Regions from separate parts of the Pseudoalteromonas sp. A22 genome, predicted to be linked through region 2. Evidence: predicted binding sites of a transcription regulator. Region 2 holds the regulator's gene; each other region holds the start of a gene.

Region 1 (2,208 bases), 1.7 Mb from region 2:
CGGCAAGGGCATCATCGCTAACATCAATTTCTTCATCTTGAGACTCATTGAACAAATCATCAAGATCGCTGTCACTTAAAATATCTTGGCCATCATCAACATCAAGCGAAACTTCATCACCAGCCTCGTCAAAGCTCTGTTGCATAAAGTCTTCGTCATGATCATCATCAAACGAAATATCTTCGTTTAGTAAGCTATCCAATTCATCTTGGTCTAACGTATCACTTCCTTCATCGAAGTCGTCATCAAGTGAGTCAAAGGTAATCTCATCGTCTTCAGGTAAGATATCGTCATCTAACTGTACGCTTGCGCCCAGTGCGTCTTCATCGTCGCCCATTCCGATATCAAGTGGGTCTGGCTCAGGGTCAAATGCAGTCGCAGCGGTTGCAGCTCCCGCCGCCGCAGTGCCTGCAGCCACCGATGGTGTTTGCGGAAGAAAATCGTCGTCATCTGTCGACGTTTGAGATTGGTTTCTTCGGCGTAGGTACATTACTAATCCAGCAATTGCCAGTAGCGCTGGTAATGTGGCAAGTAATGCAATGCCAGCTGGTGAGCTAAAGAATGTGCTTAACTCACTACTTTCTTGCGCTTTTGCCTGAGCCGCCTGCTGGTCAATCATTTCATTTTGCAAGTCAATAACAGCCTTGAGCTGTTGCTGGATTTCGCTGTCTTTACCAAGTTGGGTACGAACCGTTTGAAGTTCAGTAGAAATAGCACCGAGCTGCTGTTTTAATTTATTGTTTTCGGATAGGATTTCTTCAACATTACGCACCGAGGATTTGAACTCTTTTTGTAAGTCCATCAGGCGCATGTCCTGTTCCATCTTTAAAGAACGCAGTTGATTAGTTAGGTCTTCTTTAGCTTCTTCTACATCGACTTTACGAGCTTGTGTAACCTTTTTTTCAGCTTCGTTTATTGCATTTGGATTCAATAATCCCTTACGCTTCATTTCCCAAAGTTTGTCATCTTGATCTGACTTCTGCTTTGCCAACTCAGGGTTTACACTGCGAATTTCATTGATGGTAGGAATACGTAAATACGCCCCATCCTGCATATGGTTGAGGTTTTTATCTAGAAATGAATTAGGATTTTTATCGTAAAGCGCCTTCATCACCTGATAAATGGTGACCGAGTCATCTGGTCGCACTTTTTGTGCTATACGCCACAATGTATCCGTGGGTCTGATAGGCCCTATTGACCGACCTTGAGCCCCATAATCAACCCCTTTAGGGCCTTTTAGCACTACCCCCTCTTGGGTATATACTGGTGTGGCAATCAGTGCGAATACAAAGATACTAAATAAGGCTAAACCGCGCATGCCGATCCTTTACTCAAATGTTTAACACCCGTTAAACGACATTTTATTATTATGGCTTTGAAGCAAGCTCTATTCCAAATGCAAACTATAAACCAGATATGTTGGAATATCCATTGCAACGTATTGAAAGTTAACATGGTTATAATGCTTTTTACTGATTCTGGAATAGTTGATATAGGTGAAGAATAGTCAAGTATTTGACCTAACGGCAAACTTCTTGGCAGAAGTTTGCCGTTATAACGCAGAATAGTAAGCAAAATTTTGCTTACTTTGCGATATCAAAGGGTGCTTATAGATAGCTTTCTATCAGGGCTTCTGCAATTTGAATGCTATTTGTTGCGGCACCTTTTCTGGTGTTGTCTGATACCACCCATAAGTTTAAGCCCAATGGATGTGAAATATCTTGCCTTACACGGCCTACATAGACGGTATCGTTACCACTTGCATCACTTACCGGTGTTGGGTAATCGTTTTCGTCTTCAATTAGCTCAACACCCGGCGCATCAGCAAGTAACTGCTTAACATGTTCAAGATCATAAGGCATGCGCGTTTCAAGATGAATGGCTTCAGCATGACCGAAAAACACGGGAACTCGAACCGCAGTAGGGTTAACCAAAACACTCGAATCGCCCAAGATTTTTTGCGTTTCCCACACCATCTTCATTTCTTCTTTGGTGTAACCATTTTCTTGGAATGCATCAATTTGAGGAATGACGTTAAAAGCGATTTGTTTGCTAAATACTTCGTTTTCCATTGGTCTTGCATTCATTAAGTTTGCAGTTTGCTTAGCCAACTCATCTACCGCTTCTTTACCTGCGCCAGATACCGCTTGGTATGTTGAAACATTAATTCTGTCAATGCCATAGGCATCATAAATTGGTTTAAGCGCC
Region 2 (2,208 bases):
AAAGGATTGTTAGAGATACATGAGGCAATCATTACAGCTGCGCATGGGGCAGCAACTTACAATGACTCCACAACTGCAACAAGCCATTCGCTTGCTGCAGCTTAGTACATTGGATCTGCAACAAGAAATACAAGAAGCATTAGACAGCAATCCATTGTTGGAAGTGGAAGAAGGTGATAATACTGACGGCGAAAACGCTGACCAACACAGCCAAGAAAAAAGTAGTGCTGACGACAATCAAGATTCAAGCGATGAAGCGCAGGTTAGTGACTATGAAATAGACTCAGATACCGCCATGAGCAAAGACACTGTCAGTGATGACCTTGCCATGGATGTCACTTGGGATGAATATATGAGCGCAGCACCCGCTGCAAGTTCAGGCCCACTTCCTGATGACGATAATGTTTATCAAGGGGAAACCTCTGAATCTCTCCACGACTATCTCATGTGGCAACTTGAGCTGACACCATTTAGTCCAACAGATAGAGCGATTGCGATTGCGATTATTGAAGCGGTCGACCTGTCAGGCATTTTAACACTGTCTTGCGAAGACATTTTAGAAAGCATTAATGACGAGAGTAGCGAAGAGCCTATTGAGCTGGATGAAGTCGAAGCCGTGCTCAAACGTATTCAACTTTTCGATCCTGTCGGTATCGCAGCGCGTAGTTTACAAGAATGCTTGTGTATTCAGCTAAATCAGTTCGCTCCGGATACGCCATGGATTGCCGAAACAAAAATGATTCTGACAGAGCATATCGACTTGCTTGCCAGCCGTGACTATCGAACTTTGGCAAAGAAAACGCGCCTTAAAGAAGCCGATCTCAAAGAGGTCATGACGTTAATTCATAGCCTTAACCCAAAACCAGCGGCAAGCATTATTCATGAAGAGCCTGAATATGTGATCCCTGACGTATCGGTGAAAAAAGTAAAAGGTCGTTGGGTCGTAGAGCTAAATCCTGATGCTATGCCTAAAATAAGAGTAAACGACCATTACGCTGCGATGTCTAGAACAGCGAAATCCAGTACGGATAGTCAGTTTATTCGCTCACATTTACAAGAAGCAAAGTGGTTTATTAAAAGCTTAGAAAGCCGAAATGATACATTATTAAAAGTTACCAATTGCATTGTGCAACAACAACAGGCATTCTTTGAACATGGCCCCGAAGCAATGCGCCCTATGGTGCTAAATGATGTTGCTGAAATGGTTGAGATGCATGAGTCCACAATTTCCCGTGTGACAACACAAAAATACATGCATACACCTCGGGGAATATTTGAGCTGAAGTATTTCTTCTCTAGCCATGTAAGTACAGAAAATGGAGGTGAGTGCTCCTCTACAGCAATTAGAGCACTTATCAAAAAGCTGATAGCTGCAGAAAATACCGCTAAGCCATTGAGTGACAGCAAAATTGCAGATATTTTAGCTGAGCAAGGAATTAAGGTAGCGAGACGCACGATTGCAAAATATCGTGAATCCCTAGCCATTCCACCGTCAAATCAGCGTAAAAGCTTGATATAAGACGTAAAACCCAAGAAGGAAAAATGCTTATGCAACTAAATCTAACTGGTCGCCATGTAGAAATTACTGACTCATTAAGAGACTATGTCACCAACAAGTTTGCGAAGCTAGAAAGGCACTTTGATCATATCAATAACGTGCATGTGATCCTTGATGTCGAGAAACTAGTACAAAAAGCAGAAGCAACATTACACGTAAACGGCGGCGAGCTATTTGCATCAACAGAGCATCAAGATATGTATGCCGCAATTGATGGCCTTATCGACAAGCTAGATCGTCAAGTTATTAAACACAAAGAGAAGCTCACTCGACACTAAGATGAAATTAAGTGAATTAGTGAACAAGGACTGCAGTAAAGCTGCGGTCCTTTTTAATAGCAAAAAACGTATTTTAGAATACATCAGCGAACTGGCTCATAGCCAAATTCCAAATACCAGTCAGCATGCTATCTTGGACGCTTTAATGGCGCGAGAGAAATTAGGCAGCACAGGGATCGGTAAAGGCATTGCCATTCCCCATGGTCGACTTGAAGGTTTGGATAAAATCCTTGCAATGGTGCTTGTCAGCGAGCAAGGGATCCAGTTTGAAGCCATAGATAAGCAGCCTGTCGATATTTTTGTCGCGTTCATCGTACCCGAAGGTGATAATCAACAGCACCTGAAGACCTTAGCGGCGATTGCTGATACACT
Region 3 (2,208 bases), 520 kb from region 2:
GCTGCACGACTCGGTTAATGCGTTAAAAATCCCCCATATTGCTTCACCGATATGTGCGCATGTGAGCGTTAGCATTGGTGCAGTTCATATTGAAAATCACTGTAGTAGTGAGCTTAGTGAGCTGATAAAAATGGCCGATAGCGCCCTTGCCGTTGCCCAAAAGCAGCAAAGCACGGTATTTATTAAAGCGCTATAAATATCTAAAGCCATATACAGGAGCGAAAGCATATCTGCATTCAGACAATAAGTGCACCGCATAAAGCTTGGCTATGCTCATGCTTTATAGATCTTTAACCGAGTATGTTGTGCCTTTTGGTGTGGTGTTAGGTTTATTCTATGGATATACGGCGTAAAATAATTTGGGTGGATTGTATTGCGGCTATATCCGTGGGATTAATCGTATTGCTTTTCCACTCAATGATTGGTGCGATCTATCATATACCTGAACAAACCATTATCTTTATCGCATTATCAAATCTGTTGTATGGCGCGTACTCTTTTAGCCTTGCCATTCAAAAAGCGAAGAACATAAAACATTTGCAGCTTTTAGTGTTCGGCAATCTTTTTTGGGCGCTAGTCTGCGCTGGAGTGGTTGTTCAGTATTTTAACGTTGCAAGTCTAATTGGTATTGCTTTTATTGTTTGTGAAGCTATGTTTGTCATCATGCTTGCCTATTTCGAATGGAAGTATAGGTATGAGCTGGTATCAGAGGACAGTTCAGCTTAATAGGCTGGGTTATTAAAGTTTGGCTCTGTTTTGTTTTTAACTTATTAAGATGACAAGAAAATAAGGAGTTGGACACACAACTGTGCGTCAGTTTACTCAGATTATTCACCATCCTTGGTGAGATAAAGTCTTACTGAATTTGCTTTAATGCGTTGTCGCCAAAGCCAACCAGTTGGTTGTTTTTGAATACCAATGGCGTGCACTCATCTTTTGTTACTTTGCCGTCTGAGTGTTTACTGTTGGTTGCATAGTACAGCACTTGATAGTTATCGCCGTCTTTTGACACCAACTCGCTAAAATCAGGGGTTGTAAACATGTCTTTTACTGATGAGTAAGACGCGCCCATTTCAAGGTTGGCAATCTTTTCACGATTTTTACGCTGTTTATGTTCCCAGTTAGACGAGTTGTATTCAGAAGCCCAACCGTGCTCTACTTCACCGTCGGATACAGCAACGATACAGCCTGATAATAGAGTAGAGCTAAGCGCAGCCACTAACATTAATTTTTTCATTGTTGTTTTCCTTTTTAATTTTGTTGCTGAGCAAATAATGCAAACAGCCATTTGTTTTTGCTTGAATTATCACAAGAGTTGCAAACTCTTTGCCAATTAATAAAGTTTATAAATATCAGTTTGTTGTTGGTTTTTAATCAGTTTATAGTTGATGATTTTCACTAACATTTAGCGATATCACTCACTAAAACAATAATCTAGACCACTCGGTTTCTCGTTGTCCCAGCCACAAAACTTTCAATATTAATGGCAATTTCGCCGACTAAACGTTCGATGGCCTCTTTACTTGCCCATGCCGTATGCGGTGTCAAAAGCAAGTTTTCCCCTTGGTATTGAACGAGAGGGTTGCTTGCTTGTGCCGGCTCTTGTGTCAGGACATCCACAGCAGCACCAGCTATTTGCTCGTTAGTTAGTGCATCCACCAGCGCTTGCTCATTGACTATTCCGCCTCTTGCGGTGTTGATAAGATAAGCATGATTTGGAAGTAGGGCGAACTCAGCACTTGAAATCAGGTTTTCTGTTTCAGCGGTAAGCGGGCAGTGAATCGATACAATATCCGCAATCTGCAGTGCTTCTTCAAAAGCCATTCGTCCTGCTCTAACCTCAGTTACGCCCCTACGTTCGGCAACAATTACCTGAGCTCCAAATGCTTGTGCGACTTTTGCAACGGCTTCTCCTAACGTTCCATGGCCTACGATCACAAAGTTTTTGCCTGCAATTTCGTTGATGCTGTAATCCAAACGACAAAACATGTCACTTTGTTGCCAAAGCCCTGCATGGCAGTCTTGCTGATAACGATGAATATTTGTCATTAAGTTACCAAGCATAGTAAAGGTGTGCTGCACTACAGAAGGGGTGGAGTAACCAGCCACATTGGCTATCGCAATTTGATGGGCTTTTGCAGCTGCTAAGTCGATGTTGTTGACGCCTGTGGCCGCAACACAAATCAATTGTAATTGTGGTAACGCCGC
Region 4 (2,208 bases), 1.8 Mb from region 2:
TTTTGCCATTGGTTGGTAAGCAGGCGACCGCTGCGTTTAAATCAGTTGCGATTTGTGTCAGCGTGGCTTGGATCTCATCAGCATAATCTGTCTGCCAAAAGCGCTCACTGTACACATCAATTAATTTGGTTTTCTTAAACGGCCACACGCCTTGAGTGGCATATTGTTTTTGCCATACCCTTTCATGAGAAAGTGCATCAAACAGCGCAAAGTCTACCTTGAAGCTTCTTAAGTATTTATCGCTTTGCCAAAATGCGAGGTCACTATTAAGCTTATCGACACTAGCAACATCAGTAATTTGACTCAGTAGTACAAATTGGCTGTTGGTATTTGCTGTAATGGTCTCGATTAGCTGTTCATTATAATCAAAACGCTGACTGAAAAAACGGCTAACATCTATGGTCTGTGCAAAATAGGGAACGGGTTCTAAGCTCGACTTTTGTTCGGTCATTGTTTGATATAGGCGCTCGCTCACGGCTTTATTTATGTCAAAAATTTGACCTAAAGTTGCTTGATGTTTATTTTTTAGCTGGCTTTGTGTGACTGCAACCTGTTTATTGTAAGCACTCGTTGGGCACTGAGCACTCTGTGGGGTAATATCGATATGCAATGTTACTTGCCATGAGTCACCGACTTTTGCTTCAGCAATCACGTTGGCGCTCTGGATTTCAGCATTTGAGCGGATCTTAAGTTGATCTTGGGTGAGCACACCATCGGTGACGGTTTGTACACTACTCACCGAAGCGCCAGAAAACAGCAATGCTTGTGTAATGGCGTCATTTACGGCCTTTCTTTTTGCTTTTTGATGATCGCCATTTTTAACGTCAGCCATGCCGGTAACTTCAAACCATTCAGCATAAGCGGGATTAGTTAAGGTGATACACAACAATGATAGACTGGTCGCGAATTGCTTTTTCATGTTTAAATGCCCAGATCAAAAACTACCCTTTAACTCAGCAATACCTGTGCCAAATTTTGGCAAGGTTCGTGCATAATCATATTTTATGAAAGTTAATTTTATTTATTGCCAATACTAGATGAAACCACAACAACCCTTGCGAGACCAAGATGCTGGGGAAGCGTTAAATTTTGATTGGTATTTATTGTAGCGGAGTGTAGTGAAATGCGTATCACTAATTCTATCAGTGCAGTTGTTATGGTTTGCTCGCTAGCGGGACTCAGTGGCTGTTCAAGCCTCGTTGACAAGCACATTGAATATGAGACGGTGCAACCGGAAACCTTTCCTGTTTTACGGGCTGTGGGGTACGCGCCTTTGAGTGCTCAGCCGGGTAAAACTGCGGGTGAGAAGCAGCTGATGGCTATCAAAGTCTCAAAATTAGAAGCGTATCGTGAATTGGCTGAGCAACTGTATGGCCAGAATTTGACATCCACTATTACGGTAAAAGGTGCTATTGCGCAAAACGATGGTCTTAAGAGCCAAGTGAATGGACTCGTTCGAGGGGCTAAGGTGCTGAAAAGTTACGCTGTTGGTGATACTTACGCGACGGAATTGGAGCTTGATATGAAGCGCGTTTATGATTTGTATATTACTCAAGTCAAGCCGCAGAAAATTAAGAAGATATCTTACAGCTTTAAGTAAGCACCCATCGCATGTTGCTTACTTAATGCGCTTCATTTCGGTTTTTCTTCAAAACTAAAATATGGCTGGCGTGGCTACGCCTTTAGGTTACGTACTAACTCACTGTCGCTACTTTTCACACTACCATCCTGACCATATGTAATAGAAGTTGGTGCGCCAATTAAGATCCCTTTTAGTTCACGTGTGCTTACATTAGCCTGGTGAGCCGTTTTAGCATTGATTTCATTTTTGGTTTGGCACTCACTGAGTAATGCTCGCACTTTAGCGACTAGCGGGGCTACTTCATTGTGTTCAAAGACGTGAGACTCAGTTTTTGACAATTCATTGTCGAGCTTTTGCAGTTTTGAAATGAGAGTTAGCTTTTCACGAGCGATTTCTTTTAAATTGTCGCCACGGCGAGATGCAAGCTCGTCAAGCTCACGCGCTAGAAGCAGGGTCATCGCCTCTAGCGTCGAGATTTGTTCTGAAAGTTTGTGGTGGCAAAGCCGAACCAAATCATCCATAAATTTCGAACTCAAATGCAGCTATGTTTTTGGCGAGTTTTTCCGCGTCAACTTGGTACTTGCCTTCTGCAATCGCTTTTTTCAATTCTTCGACTTTCTTGTCGT

The links. The regulator sigma-54, encoded in region 2, starts transcription at its own class of promoters, with help from an activator protein. The targets are predictions, from matches to a motif close to GTTGGCACGNNNNTNGNNT.
Region 1: a site for sigma-54 is predicted at 1,379-1,397, ahead of GSF04_RS10705 (FimV/HubP family polar landmark protein). Genes of this name have one in related genera too.
Region 3: a site for sigma-54 is predicted at 1,316-1,334, ahead of GSF04_RS19050 (DUF3192 domain-containing protein). Genes of this name have one in related genera too.
Region 4: a site for sigma-54 is predicted at 975-993, ahead of GSF04_RS10870 (LPP20 family lipoprotein). Genes of this name have one in related genera too.

The regions. Positions count from the first base shown of each region.
Region 1 is NZ_CP047238.1:1,313,029-1,315,236, reverse strand. It holds gene GSF04_RS10705 (FimV/HubP family polar landmark protein) at 1-1,318, opposite strand, end outside; gene GSF04_RS10700 (aspartate-semialdehyde dehydrogenase) at 1,608-2,208, opposite strand, start outside.
Region 2 is NZ_CP047238.1:3,664,495-3,666,702, forward strand. It holds gene GSF04_RS21440 (RNA polymerase factor sigma-54) at 20-1,519, shown strand; gene hpf (ribosome hibernation promoting factor) at 1,549-1,836, shown strand; gene ptsN (PTS IIA-like nitrogen regulatory protein PtsN) at 1,838-2,208, shown strand, end outside.
Region 3 is NZ_CP047238.1:3,146,357-3,148,564, reverse strand. It holds gene GSF04_RS19060 (diguanylate cyclase) at 1-196, shown strand, start outside; gene GSF04_RS19055 (hypothetical protein) at 337-726, shown strand; gene GSF04_RS19050 (DUF3192 domain-containing protein) at 857-1,237, opposite strand; gene GSF04_RS19045 (D-2-hydroxyacid dehydrogenase) at 1,435-2,208, opposite strand, start outside.
Region 4 is NZ_CP047238.1:1,353,736-1,355,943, forward strand. It holds gene GSF04_RS10865 (flagellar assembly protein T N-terminal domain-containing protein) at 1-919, opposite strand, end outside; gene GSF04_RS10870 (LPP20 family lipoprotein) at 1,124-1,600, shown strand; gene GSF04_RS10875 (flagellar protein FlgN) at 1,675-2,103, opposite strand; gene flgM (flagellar biosynthesis anti-sigma factor FlgM) at 2,096-2,208, opposite strand, start outside.